One region of the Ligilactobacillus hohenheimensis genome, then DNA from elsewhere that is predicted to be linked to it. Evidence: predicted binding sites of a transcription regulator. Region 1 holds the regulator's gene; each other region holds the start of a gene.

Evidence for each region. The regulator CtsR, encoded in region 1, represses protease genes until heat stress. The targets are predictions, from matches to a motif close to TTGGTCAAAAAAGGTCAAANA.
Region 2: a site for CtsR is predicted at 3,073-3,093, ahead of clpP (ATP-dependent Clp endopeptidase proteolytic subunit ClpP). Genes of this name have one in related genera too.
Region 3: a site for CtsR is predicted at 1,826-1,846, ahead of QOR60_RS04690 (ATP-dependent Clp protease ATP-binding subunit). Genes of this name have one in related genera too.

The regions. Positions count from the first base shown of each region.
Region 1 covers NZ_CANCXC010000004.1:141,701-148,962, forward strand. The annotation lists gene QOR60_RS06205 (biotin--[acetyl-CoA-carboxylase] ligase) at 1-133, opposite strand, end outside; gene QOR60_RS06210 (YibE/F family protein) at 363-1,481, shown strand; gene QOR60_RS06215 (YibE/F family protein) at 1,468-2,268, shown strand; gene QOR60_RS06220 (prealbumin-like fold domain-containing protein) at 2,275-3,447, shown strand; gene QOR60_RS06225 (CtsR family transcriptional regulator) at 3,611-4,078, shown strand; gene QOR60_RS06230 (ATP-dependent Clp protease ATP-binding subunit) at 4,097-6,490, shown strand; gene rpoB (DNA-directed RNA polymerase subunit beta) at 6,733-7,262, shown strand, end outside.
Region 2 covers NZ_CANCXC010000001.1:37,792-45,053, forward strand. The annotation lists gene groES (co-chaperone GroES) at 65-349, shown strand; gene groL (chaperonin GroEL) at 401-2,035, shown strand; gene QOR60_RS00215 (hypothetical protein) at 2,251-2,388, opposite strand; gene clpP (ATP-dependent Clp endopeptidase proteolytic subunit ClpP) at 2,411-3,004, opposite strand; tRNA gene QOR60_RS00225 (tRNA-Arg) at 3,164-3,235, opposite strand; gene gap (type I glyceraldehyde-3-phosphate dehydrogenase) at 3,644-4,657, shown strand; gene QOR60_RS00235 (phosphoglycerate kinase) at 4,756-5,958, shown strand; gene tpiA (triose-phosphate isomerase) at 6,105-6,860, shown strand; gene eno (phosphopyruvate hydratase) at 6,975-7,262, shown strand, end outside.
Region 3 covers NZ_CANCXC010000002.1:182,202-189,463, forward strand. The annotation lists gene QOR60_RS04690 (ATP-dependent Clp protease ATP-binding subunit) at 1-1,779, opposite strand, end outside; gene QOR60_RS04695 (hypothetical protein) at 1,941-2,132, shown strand; gene QOR60_RS04700 (phosphocarrier protein HPr) at 2,283-2,549, shown strand; gene ptsP (phosphoenolpyruvate--protein phosphotransferase) at 2,549-4,267, shown strand; gene QOR60_RS04710 (glycosyltransferase family 4 protein) at 4,431-5,621, shown strand; gene QOR60_RS04715 (glycosyltransferase family 4 protein) at 5,636-6,673, shown strand; gene QOR60_RS04720 (lysylphosphatidylglycerol synthase transmembrane domain-containing protein) at 6,657-7,262, shown strand, end outside.

The DNA of each region.
Region 1 (7,262 bases):
CTTCATCGCGAAGGGCGTTAATTCCCTTCCATACGGCGGTGCGGGAGCACCCTAACTGGTCAGCGATGGCTTGTCCCGAAATAAACCCGGCCGTGGTTGCTAGCAATTCAAGAATTTGACGATCACTTTTCATCCGAAACCCCTCCCTGTTACGAACATTATAAGAAAGGTAAGAATTAAGTTCAATCCGGTACTAAACCTTTCCAAGTTAACCGGATAATGTTATTTTGTGAGGGTAACGGTGTCGTCGGCAAATGACCGGACGGGCCCGAAAATCTAAGGGAAACCTTCTCAGAGTGTTCGGTGCCCCAGCAAACGCCCGGGAATGACGAACCGGAACACTTTATGAAAGCTGGGATTTGATGAAGTTAAAACGACGGACATTGATTGAAATTGCGGTGATTCTCCTGAGCGGGGTAGCCCTATTTCTTTTTAGTACACACGATGATTTCATGTATCACCAAGCAATTGGGGAAGTCGTTGCGGTAAAGGACGGGAAGGCAGTCCGGCAGACCGATCAGTACAAGAATGTCGATTACCAAACCCGGCAACGGCTCACGGTGGTGCAAACAAACGGCCGTCACCGAGGACGGCGGATTATCATCCATAACACGTTCTCGCGGTCAGGTGCGCTCGACCAGGATTTCCACCGCGGGCAACATATTTTTCTGACAAATATTCGGCGGGTTCACGGAACGTATTACGCGACTGCTTCGCGGTTTAAACGGGATACGACGCTGTTAATGCTAGCGTGGTTGGTCGTCGTTCTTTTGTACCTGGTGATGCACGCGCACGGGTTGCGGACGTTATTAAGTGTGGCAATTAACTTTATTTTGTTCTTGTTCTTTGTTCAGTTGGACGTCACCCTAAACCTCACCCACTTCTTCTGGTTGTTTGCGTTGAGCGCGGTGCTTTTTACGGGATTAACGTTGTGCCTGGTCATTGGGGTGAATCGCCAGTGTCTGGTGACGTTTTTGGCGATTGTGACCGGGACCACGTTGGCGTTTGTAATTGGGATTGGAACACTTCAACTTACGCATAATGCGGGGGTGCATTACGAAGCGTTAGGGTATGCTACCCAGGCGCCACAGGAGCTATTTTTATCGGCGACCGTAATTGGCCTTTTAGGAGCGGTTATGGATGCCGCGACCGACATTGTTTCGACCCTGTTTGAAATGCACCGGGCGGACCCGGATGTTTCCCGGCTGCAGCTGTTTAAGTCGGGACAGGAAGTCGGCCGGTCAATTTTAGGACCGCTGATTAACGTCTTACTCCTGATCTTTTTTGCGGAAACGATTGCGATAGCCGTTCTTTACTTCAGAACGGGGAACCCAATTGGATACACGTTCCAGTGGACGATGGAACTGGGAATTATCCAGGCCCTCATCAGTGGCATTGGAATTGCGCTGGTGATTCCGTCGGCAAGTTGCCTGGCAGCGGTCGTATTAGGAAAGAAGGAACGGTCAAATGGCATCAATTAGTGCGTTAACGATTGTGATGGCGGTACTGATGTGCCTTGTCGGTGGCAAACGGGGGATTGCTGCCTTTGGAAGTGTCGCCCTCAACTTTATTTTGATGTTTATTGCGATTATTTTAATCTCCGCGGGTTTTGCCCCAATCTGGGTGGCCCTGTTTGTTGGAATTGCAATCCTTGCGATTACGATTTATTTGGGAAACGACGACGAGCAAACGGCACGGATTGCCTTTATTGCAACCCTCATTGTGCTGTGCGTGATGATTGTCCTCATTGTTCCGCTGGACCACTTTGCCCAGATTAAGGGCTTCAGTAACGAACAAACGGATGAAATTGAGCAGTTTACTCTCCTTGTGGGAGTCAACTTCGAATCAATCACGATTGCCACGACGCTGCTGAGCACCCTTGGAGCGATTTCGGAGGCCGCAATTGCCATTGCGAGTGGGTTGCGGGAAGTGATTGAGCAGAATCCGGGAATTAGCGTGGCGGCCGTCCGCCGGAGTGGGCGCAACATTGGTTTTCAAATTATGGGAATGACGTTTAACACGTTGTTCTTTGGAATGTTTGGGGGCGACCTGGCCCTATTTGTCCTGCTGTATAAACTAAAGGCGACGTTTGGCTACTACCTGAATTCGAAGATTTTTGTTTCGGAATGTATGATGGTGCTGTATTCGGCCATTGCGGTTATCCTGGTAATCTGGATTACGACGCAGATGATGGCCAGGAAGGTGAAGCGGGCGGCCCATCAGGAAAAACCGGGCGAACAACAGGGGTCAAATGTTCACCCGGACTAGGGCAAAATGTACGGGTTTACCTTGAGTCTGGATGGCAGCAAGGTCGCTGCTGAACTGCAGACGATTGCCAAATTAAATAACCAGGATGGTTCCTTAACCAACGGGAACTTCGAAACGATTGCGTACACGATTACGTACCAGACGAAGTTACCAACGGATAATTCAAAGGTTAATAATTGGACCAACACTGCTAACCAGAAAAACCCGAACGGAACTCAGACTGGCCAGGTTGAAGGAATTGTTGCCAACTCGTGGCACAACGATATCTGGGGGACTCAGCCAAAGGACGGGGTTGTATTTGATAAGCAGGATAACGACGGGAACGCCCTTCCTGGGGCAACCTTCGAGTTAACCGGAAACGGTCAGGACCAGAAGGTAACGTCAAACGCTGCCGGAGAAGTTGAGTTTACCGGGTTAACCAACAACGACACGTACACCGTTAAGGAAATCAAGGCGCCAAACGGCTACAAGATTAACAACGAGTCGATCCAGGTTAAGATCGTCAATGATGAACCGGTTATTCTCATTAACGGGAACCAAACGGATAGTAACGTTATTGTTGATCAGGGAACTGCGACGGCAAGCTCGAGTTCATCGAGTTCTAGCTCGTCAAGCAGCCGTTCATCGAGTTCTAGTTCAAGCTCCAGCAGCTCGTCAAGCTCCAGCTCATCAAAGAGTTTGCCAAGCAGCAGTAGTTCGATGATTACGCCGTCATCATCAAGCAGTGTGCCAGCACTTGTCCCGAGTTCAAGCTCGAGTTCATCAAGCAGCAGCGCATCACAGTCTAGCCACCGGCAGGTTGTTCCGGTAACGAGTTCAACCTCAAGCACGCCGGTTACACCGACAACGACGACGTCAACCAGCACGCCGGCACCGGCAGCGACAACAACGCAGCCGCGCCCGACAACGCCGGTTTCAAGTGTTGTTAACACGCCGGTTACACCATCAACGGTTAACACGACACCGTCAGTGGTAAGCTCATCGAGCAGCGCAAGTTCTCGGAGTAAGGTTGCCGCTCCTCGCGTTCAAAACGGCGGCGGGAAGCAGCAGTTAAACAAGCGGAGCGGAAACAACGGATTACCAGACACGGGTGATATGATCGCCGGTGGACTGGTAGTTGTTGGGGTCGTTGTGCTTGCAGTTGCCGGGGTAATTGCGTTCCGAAAACGGCACGAATAATAGAATAAGCAAGTGGTGGGAAACTACCATTTACTAAGCCCTAAGGAGGGGACTGTGACGGAGGTCGCAGCCTCCTCTTTTTTAGTAGCTAGTTGCTTCTTTTCAACCGCCTGAAAATCATCTATAATTTAGTCAAAGATAGTCAGACAAGGAGGTGGCTTCGGTGCAGAGTAGAAACGTTTCTGACATTATCGAGCGGTACCTAAAGGAAATTTTGGCAGAAAGCCGGCAGGTTGAAATTAAACGCTCGGAAGTCGCTGAACGCTTTGATGTCGTCCCGTCGCAGATTAACTACGTAATTAAAACTCGGTTTACCGTGCAGGACGGTTACCTGGTTGAGAGTAAACGGGGTGGGGGCGGCTACATTCGGATTGAAAAGGTCGACCTGGTAAGCGATGCCCGGATCCTTGACCAACTAATTGATATGGTGGGCGATCAGCTGAGTGCAGCGGACGCCCTCCATATCGTTCAGACGTTGTACGAAAACAAATTGCTGTCCCGGAAGGAAGGAAGCCTTCTGTTAACGGTGATGGGACACGATGCGTTAAATGTTGGTGACCGGATGGTTGAAGCCACGATGCGAGCGCGGATGATGGTGGCCCTGCTTAACCGGTTACGGTGTGCAGATTAACGGTGAGGTGGTAATTGAATGGCAGTTAAGTATACAGAGAGTGCCCGGCACGCCCTGAAAATGGCGGCGGATCAAACCCGGCGGTGTCACCACGATACCGTATCAACGCCCCACCTGTTATTGGGGTTATTAACCGAAGAAGACGGGGTCGCCGGGCTTGTTTTACGCCAGGAGATCATCACCCCCGCTGACGTGATTGATCAGCTTGGCGGAATGATTCGTCCCGGCCAACACTGGCGGCGCACCCAGCACGCAGAATCGCCTCGGGTCCAGGCGATTAGGGACCGGGCGCAAACAATGGCGCGGTTATTGGACCGGGAAGAGGTTGATACTGGCCTGCTCTTGTTAGCATTATTGCAAAACGAACAGACGCTCGGCGTTCAGGTTCTGGTGAACCTGGGAGTTAATGTGCGGCAGTTACGGCAACGGGTTCTCAAACAGCTCGGAATGACGGGCGCGGATTACCGTAAACTGCAAAAAGAACTTCGGCGGGAGGATAAGGCGACGCAGCAATCCGCCACCCCGACACTGGATAAGCTTGCCACCGACATGACGGCCCAGGCCCGGGCGGGGAAGCTAGACCCCGTTTTGGGCCGGGAGACGGAAATTGACCGGTTGATTCAGGTCTTGAGCCGGCGGACAAAGAACAATCCGGTTCTTCTGGGAGATGCCGGCGTTGGAAAGACCGCAGTTGTTGAGGGCCTTGCCCAGCAGATTGTTGCCGGGAAGGTTCCGGCATCCTTGCGCTCAGTGCGGTTAATGGCCCTTGAGATGGGTGCACTTGTTGCGGGAACAAAGTACCGCGGTGAATTTGAGGACCGGTTGAAAGCGGTGCTGGCCGAAGTTCGGCGGGACGGACACGTTATTCTTTTCGTCGACGAGCTCCATACCCTCGTTGGTGCGGGGGGCGCAGAGGGAGCCATTGATGCGGCCAACATCATGAAGCCTGCGCTGGCCCGGGGAACGGTTCAGGTAATTGGGGCTACTACCCAGACGGAGTTTCAAAAGTACGTGGCGGCGGACCCGGCGCTTGAACGCCGGTTTGCCCGGGTGCCGGTAGCAGCACCGACCGCCCAGCAAACCGGGATGATTTTACGGGGATTGCGTTCCCGGTACGAACAGCACCACGGGGTAAGGATTAGCGATGATGCCCTGGATGCGGCGGTGCGCCTTAGCGTGCGCTACCTTCCTGCGCGGCAATTACCGGACAAGGCGATTGATTTGATGGACGAGGCGGCCGCTCACGTTCAGCTGCGGGTTGCCCAGCGAAAGAACCGGGACGCCGTTCGGGATGACACCACCCAGCAGTTCCAGAAAGCCCTTGAACAGGGGGATTTCTCCCGGGCGGTTAAATTAAGAAACACCACTCCCCGGAAGGAACAGCGCCGGGCGCAGGGGACCGTCACGGCAGAGGATGTTGCGGCGGTGGTCGCCGCGTGGACGGGAGTTCCGGTTACGCAGATTACCCGGAGCGAACAGCAGCACCTCGTACACCTTGAACGGGAGCTTCACCGGCAGGTAATTGGTCAGGACGAAGCGGTTAGTGCGGTTGCCCGGGCAATTCGCCGGGCCCGGAGTGGGATTAGTTCCTCCAAGCGGCCCCTTGGCTCGTTTATGTTCCTGGGACCAACCGGCGTGGGGAAAACGGAACTGGCGAAGGCGTTGGCAGCCAGCGTTTTCGGTGATGTAGACAACCTGATCCGGATCGATATGAGTGAATACATGGAACGCTTTAATGCCAGTCGGTTGGTCGGATCTCCGCCCGGATATGTGGGGTTTGACGAGGGCGGTCAGCTGACCGAGCAAGTGCGGCAACACCCGTACTCGGTGGTGCTGTTTGATGAGGTGGAAAAGGCCCACCCGGACGTGTTCAACCTCCTGTTGCAGGTGTTGGATGACGGCTTTTTGACCGATTCGAAGGGCCGGAAGGTTGATTTTCGGAATACGATCATTATCATGACGTCCAACCTCGGGGCAACCACGCTGCGGGACGAGAAGAGTGTTGGGTTTGGCGCGGTGAACGCCGCCGACGATTATGATGCAATGGCGGCGGCAGTGCATGCGGCGGTGAAGCGGCATTTTCGGCCCGAATTCATTAACCGGATTGACGACGTGCTCGTCTTCCGTGCGTTGACCAAACCACAACTACGGCAGATTGTCCGGCTGATGGTGCAACCGTTGGCAGCGCGCCTTGAGCACCGGGGAATCCAGTTGCGGGTTACTCCGGCAGCCGTTGATGCGGTTGTGGCTGCGGGTTACAAGCCGGAGTATGGTGCCCGGCCGCTGCGGCGGGCCTTGCAGCGGCTAGTTGGGGACCGGTTAAGTACCGCAATTTTAGCGGGAACGGTGACTGCGGGAATGACGGTAACCGTTGGTGCCCGGCAAGGACGGATTACGGTGACGCCTAAGTGAGAAGGCCGTTGACTTATTAGTAGGTTCAAGGTAGAATATGTGATTGAAAAAACTGTGAATTTAGCAATCTAGTGTGATCTATTGTCCATACTAGGTTATGAAGAAGCAAAAATAGTGATGGCGGGACAGCCCGTTTGAAACTGTTTTTGGTTTTTTTTTGCTAAAAAAGCCGTGCGAAGGGTGATTTTAGTAATTTGTAACAAAAATGTAACATTGCTGAATTCACAGAATCTTAATGAGGGGTGAACAGCTTGGCAGGACACTTGGTAAAATACGGCAAGCACCGTGTACGGAGAAGTTACTCCCGGATCAAGGAGGTTTTGGATCTCCCGAATCTGATTGAAATTCAGACGAATTCGTACAACTGGTTCCTTGATGAAGGGTTACGCGAAATGTTCGAAGACATTATGCCAATTGAAGATTTCGCTGGCAACCTGTCGCTTGAATTTGTTGATTACCAGTTATTAGAACCAAAGTATACGGTGGAGGAAGCACGGCAGCACGATGCCAACTACTCAGCACCGTTACACGTGACCTTACGTTTAATTAATAAGGAAACCGGTGAAATCAAGTCCCAGGACGTTTTCTTCGGGGACTTCCCGCTGATGACCAAGCAGGGAACGTTTATTATCAACGGGGCTGAACGGGTGATTGTTTCCCAGCTGGTCCGTTCTCCGGGGGTGTACTACAACTCTGAAGTTGATAAGAATGGCCGGACGAGTTACGGAACAACCGTAATCCCGAACCGGGGTGCTTGGCTCGAATATGAAAC
Region 2 (7,262 bases), on a different contig from region 1:
TATGAATTGTAGGTTAGCACTTACCAATGATGAGTGCTAAATAAATCATTTGGAGGGATAGCTTGTGCTTAAGCCATTAGGAGATCGCGTAATCTTAAAAGTAGAAGAAGAAAAAGAGCAAACGGTTGGGGGCATTGTTTTAGCAAGCAACGCCAAGGAAAAGCCACAAACCGCTAAGGTGGTTGCTGTTGGTGAAGGGTTAACCCTTGAAAACGGCACGACGGTTGCACCGAAGGTTAAGGAGGGCGACACGGTTCTCTTTGACAAGTACGCTGGAACCGAAGTTAAGCATGATGGTGAGTCATACTTAGTTGTCCACGAAAAGGACTTAATGGCCATCGTTGACTAGTTGTCAGCGGTGATGACGAGTTTAAAATCTAACACATGAGGTGATATGACAATGGCTAAGGAAATTAAGTTTGCGGAAGACGCACGCAAGAAGATGTTAGCTGGGGTTGACAAGTTAGCCGACACAGTTAAGTCAACGATTGGACCAAAGGGACGGAATGTTGTGTTGGAGCAGTCATACGGTTCCCCAACAATTACAAACGATGGGGTAACGATTGCCAAGTCAATCGAATTAGAAGACCACTTCGAGAACATGGGTGCTAAGCTTGTGGCTGAAGTTGCTTCAAAGACCAACGACATCGCTGGTGACGGAACGACGACCGCAACGGTTCTGACGCAGGCAATCGTAAACGCCGGGATGAAGAACGTGACGGCGGGTGCTAACCCTGTTGGAATCCGGAAGGGGATCGAAGAAGCAACGGATGTTGCCGTTAAGGCCCTGCACGAACAGTCCCACAAGGTTGAATCAAAGAGTGACATTGCACAGGTTGCTTCAATTTCAGCCGCTAACGAAAAGGTTGGGGAATTAATCTCTAACGCCATGGAAAAAGTTGGTAAGGATGGGGTTATTACCATCGAAGAGTCAAAGGGGATTGACACGACTCTCGACGTTGTTGAAGGGATGCAGTTCGACCGCGGCTACCTGTCACAGTACATGGTAACGGACAACGACAAGATGGAAGCTGACCTGGACAACCCGTACATCCTGATTACGGACAAGAAGATTTCAAACATCCAGGAAATCATGGACCTGTTACAGCAGATTGTTCAGCAGGGACGTTCACTGTTAATCATCGCTGACGACGTTGACGGTGAAGCTCTTCCAACACTTGTTTTGAACAACATCCGGGGAACGTTCAAGGCCGTTGCTGTTAAGGCTCCTGGCTTTGGTGACCGGCGGAAGGCAATGCTTGAAGACATCGCCATTCTGACGGGTGCTACGGTTATCACGGACGACCTTGGCCTGCAGTTGAAGGACGTTACGCTTGACCAGTTAGGTTCAGCTGGGAAGGTAACCGTTACGAAGGAAAACACGACGATCGTTGAGGGTGCCGGCGCTAAGGATGCCATCGACGAGCGGGTTGACCAGATCCGGAAGCAGATTGCGGAAGCAACGTCTGACTTTGACAAGGAGAAGCTCCAGGAACGGCTGGCTAAGTTAGCCGGTGGGGTTGCCGTAATCAAGGTTGGGGCCGCAACCGAAACCGAATTGAAGGAACGGAAGTACCGGATTGAAGACGCCCTCAACGCTACGCGGGCTGCCGTTGAAGAAGGCTTCGTTCCTGGTGGTGGTACGGCACTTGTTAACGTCATTGACAAAGTTGCTGCCATCAAGGAAAGCGGCGACGTTCAGACGGGGGTTAACATCGTTAAGCGCGCCCTCGAAGAACCAGTACGGCAGATCGCTGAAAACGCCGGCTTAGAAGGTTCCGTTATCGTTGAGAAGCTGAAGGAACAGAAGCCAGGTGTTGGGTTCAACGCTGCAACCGGTGAATGGGTCGACATGGTTGACGCCGGGGTTGTTGACCCGACAAAGGTTACCCGTTCAGCACTGCAGAACGCTGCCAGCGTTTCAGCCCTGCTGCTCACAACGGAAGCGGTTGTTGCTGATAAGCCTGAAAAGGAAGACAACGCCGCTGCTGGTGCCGCTAACCCGGCTGCCGGTGGAATGGGCGGAATGATGTAATTCTGGCCAACAGTAATTAGAAAAGAGTAATAAGCACCCCAAATCGTGGTTAAGCTAACCGTGGTCTGGGGTGCTTTTGTGCTATTTTCTCAAACGTAACGTTTAATCATATTAATGGAATCTAGTAGAGAATCGTGAGATGGGTTAGGCGGTAATCCCGTCGTACCCATAAAATAAAACTCCTTCCCGTACTCATTCCGGGAAGGAGTTTTACTTTAAACCTGACACTTGCCGTTGCACATGCAGACCTTGTCAGTCTTCATGGGGCAGTGGCAAATTCCATCAGGCCCGGCACACGGGTATCCCTTCGTACAGGTCATTCCCGTTGTGCATAGTGGAGCATCTTTTTCCATTATAAAATCACCTGATTAGTTGTTATTTCATTGCCTTTTTGTTTTCCATGATGCCGTCAATCAACCCGTAGTCAACGGCTTCCTGAGCAGTCATGAAGTTGTCCCGGTCAGTATCCTGGTTAATCTTCTTGATTGTTTGGCCAGAACCGTCAGCAAGGATTTTGTTAATTAATTCCCGGGTCTTTAAAATGTGCTCAGCAGCAATTTGAATTTCAGTGGATTGCCCCTGTGCCCCACCAAGTGGCTGGTGGATCATAATCTCAGAGTGGGGAAGGGCAAACCGCTTTCCCTTAGTGCCGGCGGTTGCCAGCACAGATGCCATTGATGCTGCCATTCCCATCACAATCGTCTGAACATCGGCGTTAACGAAGTTCATCGTATCGTAAATGGCTAATCCGGCTGAAACGCTGCCACCGGGTGAGTTAATGTACAGGTAAATATCCTTATTAGAATCCTGAGCATCCAGGAAGAGCAGTTGGGCAATAATTGCGTTTGCCATGTCGTCATTGATCTCGCCTGAAAGCATAATAATCCGGTCCTTGAGCAACCGGGAGTAAATATCGTACGCGCGTTCACCGCGAGATGATTGCTCAATCACTGTTGGTACTAAGTTCATGTGAACCGCCTCCTACTTATAATGTAACTTGCGCAGTCTTCACCGTGCGTTGCTTTAATTTTAATACAAAGGTCAAAAATGGTCAAATCATGTTTTGGATAAATGCGGGATACAAAAAGAGGCTGAGACCAACGTCCCAACCTTCGCTTCAATCTTGAATGCGCCACCGGGGAGTCGAACCCCGATTACAAGAACCGGAATCTTGCGTGCGATCCATTACACTAGCGGCGCAGCACGCTTATTATAGTATCGTGATTGGAATTAAATTGCAAGTCTTTTTTTCGAGTTTTTGGGAGGCGTAGATATGTCCGCCCATATCTTTGGGGATTGACCGATAAAAACCCGTTGAATGCCTGGTACTGTAAGGGAGAACCGGGGGCGCAGTGAAAGGGGTGAATCCTGATAAGGGTGAATAAGTGAAGTTGCTTGCAAGCGGGGGGGAGAATTGCTACAATATCATTGTAATTGAGATCGGGTTTCCTGCGGTTTGGATCGGGATAGTGAGAGCTATCAAGTGATGGGTCGCCCGGCAAGAATGGAAACATTTTTGTACGCGGGACTGAAAGTGTTTTTAAAATGGTGGTGCTTCTGTGCTACTTTTTAAAATAAATTTTATTTCCACAAGGAGGAAATTTTAGTATGACTACTAAAGTTGGTATTAATGGGTTTGGCCGGATCGGTCGGTTAGCATTCCGTCGGATCGCTGCTGTTTCAGATGACCTTGAAGTTGTTGCTATCAACGACTTAACTTCACCATCAATGCTTGCTCGTCTTCTTAAGTACGACACGGCTCATGGTAAGTTTGACGCTGAAATCTCAGCTACGGACAATGCAATCATTGTAAACGGAAAGGAAATTCCTGTTTACGCCGAAGCAGATGCGACAAACATTCCTTGGGTAAAGAACGACGGTGTTGAACTTGTTCTTGAATCAACTGGTTTCTACACATCACCAGAAAAGGCTTCTTCACACCTGAAGGCTGGTGCCAAGAAGGTTCTTGTTTCAGCTCCTGCTGGTGACATGAAGACGGTTGTTTACGGTGTTAACGATGACATTATCACACCAGATGACGACATCATCTCAGCTGCATCATGCACGACCAACTGTCTTGCACCGATGGCTAAGGCTGTTAACGATGCATTCGGCATCAAGGCTGGTACGATGACGACGGTTCACGCCTACACGGCTTCACAGAAGCTTCAGGATGGTCCGGACCGCAAGGCTAACTTCCGGAACGGCCGTGCTGCTGCTCAGAACATCATCCCTCACTCAACTGGTGCTGCTAAGGCTCTTGGGAAGGTTGTTCCTGAACTGGGCGGCAAGCTTGATGGCCACGCACTTCGTGTTCCAACAATCACGGGTTCAGTTACAGAATTAGTTTCTGTTCTTGACAAGAAGGTTACGGCTGACGAAGTTAACGCCGCTGTTAAGAAGGCTACGGAAGGTAACGCTTCATTCGGCTGCAACGAAGACGAAATCGTTTCATCAGACGTTATCGGGACGTCATTCGGTTCAGTATTTGACCCAACACAGACACAGGTTGTTGGCGGCGATGAAGGACAGGTTGTTAAGACCGTTTCATGGTACGACAACGAATCTGGTTTCACGGCTCAGATGATTCGGACCTTAGAGAAGTTTGCAAGCATGCTTTAATATTTAGCTGAACGCTAATATTTTCTGCTTGGCAGATGATGGCGGGGGGAGGCAAAACTCCTCCCGCTTTTTTAATACATTTTTCTGGAGGGAATAAAATGGCTAAATTAACGATTGACGACTTAGACCTGAAGTCTAAGAAGGTTCTTGTACGGGTCGACTTCAACGTCCCGATTAAGAACGGTGTGATTGGTGACGATAACCGGATGGTTGCCGCCTTACCAACAATTAAGCACATCATTGAACAGGGTGGGAAGGCAATCCTCTTCTCACACCTTGGCCGGGTAAAGACCGAAGAAGACAAGAAGGAGCTCACATTACGGCCGGTTGCTGAACACTTAGCTGAATTATTAAACAAGCCGGTAACGTTCATTCCTGCAACCCGGGGTGCTCAACTTGAAGACGCCATCAACAACATGAACGATGGTGACGTTCTGCTGGTTGAAAATACGCGGTTTGAAGACCTTGACGGTAAGAAGGAATCAGGCAACGATCCTGAATTAGGCAAGTACTGGGCATCACTTGGTGACGTCTTTGTTAACGACGCCTTTGGGACGGCTCACCGGAAGCACGCTTCAAACGTCGGCATTTCAGAAGCAATGAAGGCTGCTGGTAAGAAGGCTGCTGCGGGTTACCTGCTTGAAAAGGAAATCAAGTTCTTAGGGAACGCTGTTGATAACCCGGCGCACCCGTTCGTTGCAATCCTTGGTGGGGCCAAGGTTTCTGACAAGATCGGTGTAATCAACCACCTGATTGACAAGGCTGACAAGATTATCGTTGGTGGTGGAATGACGTACACGTTCTACGCTGCTAAGGGAATCAAGATTGGTAAGTCACTGGTTGAAGAAGACAAGATTGACCTGGCTAAGGAAATCATGGACAAAGCTGGCGACAAGCTGGTTCTGCCAGTTGACAACGTTTGCGCAACGGACTTCAAGAACGATGCACCAAGCAAGATCTTTGAAGGCGACATCGAAGACGGCTACATGGCATTAGACATCGGCCCGAAGTCAGTTGAACTCTTCAAGAGCGTACTGAAGGACGCTAAGACGGTTGTTTGGAACGGACCAATGGGTGTGTTCGAAATGCCGAACTTCGCCAAGGGAACGCTTGAAATCGGCAAGTTCCTTGGAACGTTAACGGACGCCACAACGATTGTCGGTGGTGGGGACTCAACTGCTGCCGTTAAGAAACTCGGCGTTGCTGACAAGTTAACGCACATCTCAACTGGTGGTGGTGCTTCCCTTGAATACCTCGAAGGAAAGACATTACCAGGAATCGCAGCTGTTTCTGACAAGTAGTTAGATAGCAGACTTTAAGGGGGTTGGAACGATTGGTTCCAGCCTCCTTTTATTGTGCTTTTACCAGAGGTTTTTATCAGTTCGTGGTATAATTAAAAATGTTGTATGGTTGTTCACAACCAACTAAAAATGAAAGGATGATTTTAATGCGGACACCAATTATCGCGGGTAACTGGAAGTTACACATGAACCCAACGGAAACCGTTGAATTTGTTAAGGCGGTTAAGGATCAGTTGCCACAAAACAGTGAGGTTGAAACCTTAATTTGTGCACCGGCAGTTGACCTGCCAGCACTGCTTGACAGCGCTAAGGGTTCCCAGCTTCATGTTGGTGCTGAAAACTGCTACTTTGAAGACGAAGGGGCCTTTACTGGTGAAACTTCACCAAAGGTTCTGCACGAAATGGGCGTTGACTACGTTATTATCGGGCATTCCGAGCGGCGTGGTTACTTCCACGAAACGGACGAGGACATCAACAAGAAGGCGCACGCCATCTTTAAGAACGGCATGAAGCCGATCATCTGCTGTGGTGAAAGCCTTGAGACCCGGGAAGCTGGGAACGCAGAAAGCTTTGTTGAAGACCAGATCAAGGCAGCCTTAAAGAACTTAACGGCTGACCAAGTTGCTAGCCTGGTAATCGCCTACGAACCAATCTGGGCAATCGGAACTGGGAAGACCGCTACGGCTGATCAGGCCCAGGAAATGTGCGCTGCTATTCGGCAGACGGTTGCTGATCTGTACGACGAAACAACGGCTGAAAACGTTCGGATTCAGTACGGTGGTTCCGTAAAGCCGGCTAACGTTAAGGAAATCATGGCTAAGAAGGATATCGACGGTGGCCTGATTGGTGGCGCTGCCCTTAAGCCAGACTCATTCTTAGCATTAGCCCACTACAACGACTAGTCTGCTAGTGCGTGAAGGTTTTCATATAACAAGTTGAATATCGGTTCTGAACGGACTAAAATAACGTTGAGGACAGTATTCTCAAGTTAACAACATCAAAGGAGAGAAATATCTATGTCTGCAATTACAGAAATTTACGCTCGTGAAGTCTTAGACTCACGGGGTAACCCAACTGTTGAAGCTGAGGTTTACACCGAAGCAGGTGCTTTTGGCCGGGGAATTGTTCCTTCAGGTGCTTCAACTGGTGAACACGAAGCCGTTGAACTGCGGGACGGCGACAAGTCTCGTTACATGGGCAAGGGTGTTACCAAGGCCGTTGACAACGTAAACAACGTAATCGCTAAGGAAATCGTTGGTTACGAAGTTACGGACCAGGTTGCCATTGACAAGGCAATGATTGCT
Region 3 (7,262 bases), on a different contig from region 1:
CCCAACGCTCGTGACGGAATCGCCGCTGCCGGCGTTACTCGTCATGATAATAATCGTGTCCTTAAAGCTGACGGTCCGGCCCTGTGAGTCGGTTAGGCGGCCGTCGTCAAGGATTTGCAAGAACATGTGCATGACGTCTGGGTGTGCCTTTTCCACTTCGTCCAGGAGAATCAGGCTGTACGGGTGCCGCCGCACCTGTTCGGTTAACTGCCCAGCTTCCTCGTAGCCGACGTATCCTGGAGCTGCTCCAATGAGCTTTGAAACGGAGTACTTTTCCATGTACTCGCTCATGTCGAAGCGGATCATGGCATCGGTCGTCCCGAAGAGCTCACGGGCCAGCTGTTTTGCGGTTTCGGTTTTCCCCACTCCGGTCGGACCGACAAAGAGGAAGGAACCGATCGGCCGGCCGGACTTGTTAAACCCAATCCGGTTCCGCCGGATGGCCCGGGCAACCTTATCAACGGCCTCGTTTTGACCAATGACGTGGCTTTCAAGGGAAGCAGCAAGGTTCTTAAGTTGTGCTTGTTCCTTCTCCTTGAGTTCGCCCACCGGAATTTCCGTCTTTTCTTCGACAATCTTTTCCATGTCCTGTTCGGTAACCGTTGGCGCGGTCTCGCTGGCCTGGCTGTCTGCCTTCATCCGGTTATACTTCGTTACCTGGTCGCGGTAGTAGGCGGCCTTTTCGTAGTCCTCCTTATCGAGGGCAGCCTGCTTTTGTTCCTCCGCATTTTTGATCTTCTCGTCCAGGGTCTGAGGATCAACCGCATCGATTGTCAGGTTCTTCCGGGAACCCGCCTCATCAAGTAGGTCGATGGCTTTATCCGGGAGGAAACGGTCCTGGATGTACCGGTCGGACAGTAATACGGCGGCTTTCAGGGCGTTATCGGTGTATTTTACGTGGTGGTACGCCTCGTACTTGCTCTGAATCCCCTTAAGAATACGGAAGGTTTCTTCCGTGCTTGGTTCGTCCACCTGAACGGGTTGGAGCCGCCGGGCAAGGGCAGCGTCCTTTTCAATGGTGCGGAATTCGTTGAGGGTTGTGGCCCCGACTAACTGGAACTCCCCGCGGGCGAGGGCGGGCTTGAGGACGTTCCCGGCATCCATGCCCCCCTCAGCGTTCCCGGCACCCACAATTTCGTGGATTTCGTCAATAAAGAGGATTGTGTCCTTACTCTGCTTAAGTTCCTGCATTAACTGTTGCATTCGCTGCTCAAACTGGCCGCGGACGCCCGTTCCCTGCACAAGGGAAACAACGTCAAGGCGAATAACCTTTTTATTAAGCAGTTTTTGGGGAACATCCCCGTCAACGATTTTCTGGGCGAGGCCCTCAACAACGGCCGTCTTTCCGACCCCGGCTTCCCCAATTAAAACGGGGTTGTTCTTTGTCCGTCGGTTTAAGATTTCGATAACCCGCTTAATTTCCTGATCACGGCCAATGACCGGATCAATGTTTCCCTTGCGTGCTTCGGCAGTCAGGTCCAACCCGTACTGGTCAAGGATCGAGCCGCCGTTGTTACCCCCCTGGTTAGGGTTCATCCGGGGACCGCCTTGGCCCTGAGCTTGGCCAGCTCCCCGCTGGTTATTTGCGGCCATTGACCGGAAGAAATCATCGAGGGACCCAAACCCGAACGGATCTTGTTGACTGTTACTCTCATGGTTAGCTTGCTGTTTTAGTTGCTGGTAGCACGACTGGCACAGGTCAAGGGCCGTTTGCCGGCCGTTGACGTTAGTTGTCAGGTGAATCGTTGCTGGATTTTGATGACAATTTTGGCATAACATATGGTTCACAACCTTTCATTTAAAAACGAATCAGTCGGTTGATCTTGTTTTGACCAACTTTGACCTTTACCCCAATTATACCGATTTTCCTTTTAAACGCAAGGGGGGTATCCTAAAGAGGCGGGAAGGTAACACCCGCCATAAATGAGGTGAATAACATAATGAAGGATTACGAAAACTTGTTAGAACAACTCCGGCAGGGAGAGATTACCGAACTGACCGTTACGCCGGAAGAATTCATGGATTTCCAGCCGGTTTTGATGAAGTACCGGTACCGGAAGAGCATCGTTGGCCAGGCGCAAAAGGGCGGCGGGGTGGTTTACCACTTTAACGGCGAACAAACAACCGATTAGTGGGGAAAAGAAGGCAATGAAAGCCTTGTCGTTAAAATAATTTTATGCTATTATCATTGACGATAGGTCTACCACATAAATGTAAGCGCGTACTTATTGGCGTGTGGGGCCTACGCCTTGAATATATCCATATAAAGGAGATTGTTAGTTATGGAAAAGAAAGACTTTCACGTTACAGCTGAAACTGGGATTCATGCTCGTCCTGCTACCCTGTTAGTTCAGGCCGCAAGCAAGTTCAACTCAGACATTACCCTGTCATACCAGGACAAGTCAGTTAACCTGAAGTCCATCATGGGTGTTATGTCACTTGGTGTTGGCCAAGGTGCTGACGTAACGATCACGGCTGACGGTGCTGACGAAGCTGACGCCATCAAGGCCATTGCTGACACGATGACAAAGGAAGGGCTTGCTGAATAATGACAAAGACACTGAAGGGAATCGCTGCAAGTGACGGAATTGCCGTTGCTAAGGCGTACATGCTCGTTCAGCCTGACCTGTCATTTGAAGAAAAGAATATCAGTGATGCCGACGCTGAAATCAAGCGGCTTCACGATGCGGTTGACGCATCCAAGAAGGAACTTGAGATTATCAAACAGAAGGCAACGGAAAACCTCGGTGCGGATGAAGCCGAGGTTTTTGAAGCTCACCTGACAATTCTTTCTGATCCGGAAATGCTAGGCCAGATTGAAGATAAAATTAAGAACGATAAGGTTAACGCCGAGGCCGCTCTCAAGGCCGTAACTGACATGTTTATTCAGATGTTTGAGGCAATGACCGATAACGCCTACATGCAGGAACGGGCCGGGGATGTCCGGGACGTTACCAAGCGGGTGATGAGTCACCTGCTGGGGGTAACGCTCCCGAACCCTGCCTTGATTGATGAAGAGGTTGTGATTGTTGCGCATGACCTGACGCCGTCTGATACGGCGCAGTTGGACCGGAAGTACGTCAAGGGGTTCATTACCGACATTGGTGGGCGGACGTCCCACTCAGCAATTATGTCCCGGACGCTGGAAATCCCGGCGGTAGTTGGTTCGGAAACGGCCACGCAGGATATTGAGGCGGACGACATCGTTGCCTTAAACGGGATTGATGGGGTGGCCCTCGTTAACCCAACGGACGCTGAGGTTGCTGACTACCAGCAGAAGGCCAAGGACTACGCTGCCCAGAAGGCTGAATGGGAAAAGCTGAAGAACGCTCAGTCAGTAACGGCAGATGGCAAGGAAGTCTTAATCGGGGCAAACATCGGAACGCCAAAGGACGTCGAGGGTGCCAATGATAACGGTGCTGAGGCCGTGGGACTGTTCCGGTCAGAATTCCTTTACATGGATTCAAGCGAGCTGCCGACCGAAGACGAACAGTTTGAGGCGTACAAGCAGGCCGTTGAAGGCATGCACGGTAAGCAGGTTGTTGTCCGGACGATGGACATTGGGGGCGACAAGCACCTGCCATACCTTGAACTTCCGGAAGAACAAAACCCGTTCTTAGGGTACCGGGCCATCCGGATTTCCCTGGACCAGCAGGAGATTTTCCGGACGCAGTTACGGGCGCTGCTGCGGGCATCCCACTACGGGAAGCTGGCAATCATGTTCCCGATGATCGCTACGGTTCAGGAATTCAAGGATGCAAAGGCAATCTTTGAAGAAGAAAAGGCTAAGTTGGTTGCGGACGGTGTTCCGGTAGCGGATGACATTGAAGTCGGAATGATGATGGAAATTCCAGCCGCTGCAATGATTGCTGATAAGTTGGCAAAGTACGCTGACTTCTTCAGTATCGGGACCAACGACCTGATCCAGTACTCGATGGCTGCTGACCGGGGGAACGAACGCGTTTCTTACCTGTACCAGCCATACAACCCATCAATTCTGCGGCTGGTTAAGCACATTATCGAATCTTCCCACAAGGAAGGTAAGTGGACTGGCATGTGCGGTGAAATGGCGGGCGACCAAATCGCTGTGCCGCTGCTTGTCGGCTTAGGGTTGGATGAGTTCTCAATGAGCGCAACGTCGATTCTGAAGACGCGGAGCTTAATTAAGAAGCTGGATTCAACGAAGATGAGTGAGTTAGCCGCCAAGGCGGTTGACTGCGAAACAACCGACGAAGTGGTTGCCCTGGTTAAGGACTACACTAAGTAGGTTAATTAAGCGAATAAAGAAGCCTGGCATAGTGCCAGGCTTCTTTTTGCTATCAGGAATTAGCGCAGGGCTGACGGTGGAAAATTGATAAAATGTTGCGTGGATTGCGCGGAATTCATATAATTGATAGTAACTATTGATTTGTCAGGAAGGGGGGACGCTCGTGAAGGTTGGAATTTTCACGGATACCTACTACCCGCAGGTAAGTGGGGTTGCCACGTCGATTAAGACGTTAAAGAAGCAGCTCGAGCGGCAAGGGCATACCGTCTACATCTTCACTACAACGGACCCAAACGTTGATAAGAACGTCTACGAGCGAAACATCTTCCGGTTTACGAGTATTCCGTTTATTTCGTTTACCGAGCGCCGAATTGCGGTGCGGGGATTGTTTCACGCCTACCAGGTAGCGAAAAAACTACAGCTGGATATTGTCCACACTCAGACCGAATTTTCCATGGGGTTAATCGGCAAATTTGTGGCGCACAACCTGCATATTCCGTGTGTGCACACCTACCACACAATGTACGAGGACTACCTGCACTACGTGGCAAACGGCAAACTATTGCGGCCGGTGCACGTTAAGCAGATGAGTAAGGTTTTTTGTGCACACATGGCGGGAATTGTGGCCCCCAGTGAGCGGGTTTTGACTACCTTACGTGGATACGGGGTGACCGAACCAATTACCGTCATTCCTACGGGGGTTGACCTGGAACGGTACCAGGAAGACGGAACCATTGCGCGCCAGCGGTTGCGGCAGCAGTACGGCCTTGCCCCGGATACCCCGGTGATCCTCACGCTGAGCCGGTTGGCGCTGGAAAAGCACATTGACCGGTTAATCGCGGCGTTACCCCGAATTAAGGCGGCGGTGCCAGGGGTAAAGTTGATGGTGTGTGGCGACGGTCCGGCGCGGGAAGAGCTGGAAGCGCAAGTTGCGGCCCTTGGAGTGCAGCGGGATGTTATTTTTACCGGCGAGATTCGGCATGCGGCGGTGGTCGATTACTACCACGCCGCGGATCTGTTTGTTTCAACGTCGGAGTCGGAATCACAGGGATTGACGTACATTGAAGCGTTGGCAGCCGGCCTTCAGGTGATCACTACACACAGTCCGTACACCGACCAGTTGCTGGATAATCCCGCTTTAGGGGTGCCGGTTGCTGATCAGGACGAATTGGTGGCGGCTGTGCGACGGTACTTGATGGGTTCGGCTCCGCAGATGACACCGGCAGTTCGGACACCGAAGCTGGCGATGATTTCAGCCGATCATTTTGGCGAACAAATCGTTGCCTTTTACCGGCAGGCGCTTGCACAACCGGTTGTTGCGCCGGTTCGCTCCCGCCATAACGCCAATTCGTAATGGGGGATGAGTGAATGATCCACGTAAATATGTTGTCATCGGCCACGCGGGTAAAGGGCCAGGGGGTTGGAAGTGCCTACACCGAACTGGTCAGACTCCTGCGGACGTACCTTTCCGCAGATATTACGGTGACCGAAAACGACTGGCATGCCAGCACGATCACCCACTATCACACGGTTGATCCCCAGTTTTACTTGTCAACGTTTGATTCGCGGCGGGGACGGCGGATTGGCTACGTCCACTTTTTACCAGAAACCCTGGAAGGGAGCCTAAAGCTTCCGGGAATCATTGGGACGACGTTTAATAAGTACCTAATTAGTTTTTATAAGCGGATGGACCGGCTGGTGGTCGTAAACCCCAGCTTTATTTCGCAACTGGCTGCTTATGGCATTCCAGAAGAGAAGGTCCGCTATATTCCAAATTTTGTTGCCAAACGCGAGTTTTATCCCGTTGATGCCGCTGAAAAGGACCGGCTCCGGCGGCAGCACCAGCTGCACCCTGGCAGGTTTACCGTTTTAGGGGTCGGTCAGGTTCAGGAACGGAAGGGTGTGGGGGACTTTATTACCCTTGCCAAGCGGCACCCGGAGATTGACTTTGTGTGGGTTGGTGGTTTTTCGTTTGGCAAAATGACGGCCGGGTACACGCGCCTAAAGGAAGTCGTTAATAACCCGCCCGTAAACCTTATTTTCCCGGGAATTGTTGACCGCGATAAAATGCGCAAATACTATAACATGGCGGATTTGTTTTTATTACCGTCATATAACGAGTTATTCCCGATGAGTATTCTTGAGGCGTTTAGTTGCGGTATTCCTGTTCTTGTCCGGGAGCTTCCCCTTTATCACGATATTATTAGCGGTTTTTACGCTGGTGCGGCGGACGTCCAGGCGATGGACCAGCAGATTGTAACGCTGCGGGATAACCCGGAGCGGTTGCGGGCGCTGCGCAGTCAGGCTGAAGCGGGGGCTCAGCAGTACTCGGAGGATCGGCTGGCGACGGTTTGGCGCGATTTTTATAAAGCGGAGGCGATGGAAGGCCATGTCACGGAAAAATAAGGTCATGCTGGCGGTCATGCTCGCCCTGGGAGTGGTAATCTTTGCCTATTCGGTGCGCAATGTTTCATGGCACTTGATTGCAGGCGACATTGCCCACCTTAAGTGGGGGTGGCTTGCGGTTGCCGTGGGGTGCATGGTGCTTTCGCTATTCTTAGAATCACTGGTTGTGCATACGCTAGTGCGGAACCGGGTGGCCGCGCACTTCCCGTTGCGGGATGCAATCCGGATCCCGTTAGTGGAACAGTTATTTAACGGGATTACGCCGTTTGCGACGGGCGGCCAGCCAGCGCAGGTGTTTGCTCTTCTCCAGTCAGGAGTGGAGGGCGGCCAGGCAACTTCGCTTTTACTGCTCAAGTTCGTGGTATACCAGACAATGATTGTGGTTAACTTTTTAATTTGCTTGGTCGCCGGGTTTCACTACATCGCGGATAAGATCCACGTGATGGCGGTGCTGGTCATCTTTGGCTTCTTAATTCACTTTGCTGTGATTGGCGGGCTGTTAATGGTGATGTACTGGTACAACTTCACGCGCAAAGCCGTCCACTGGTGCTTATTACCACTGAAATGGATAGTTAGTGCAGAACGGTTT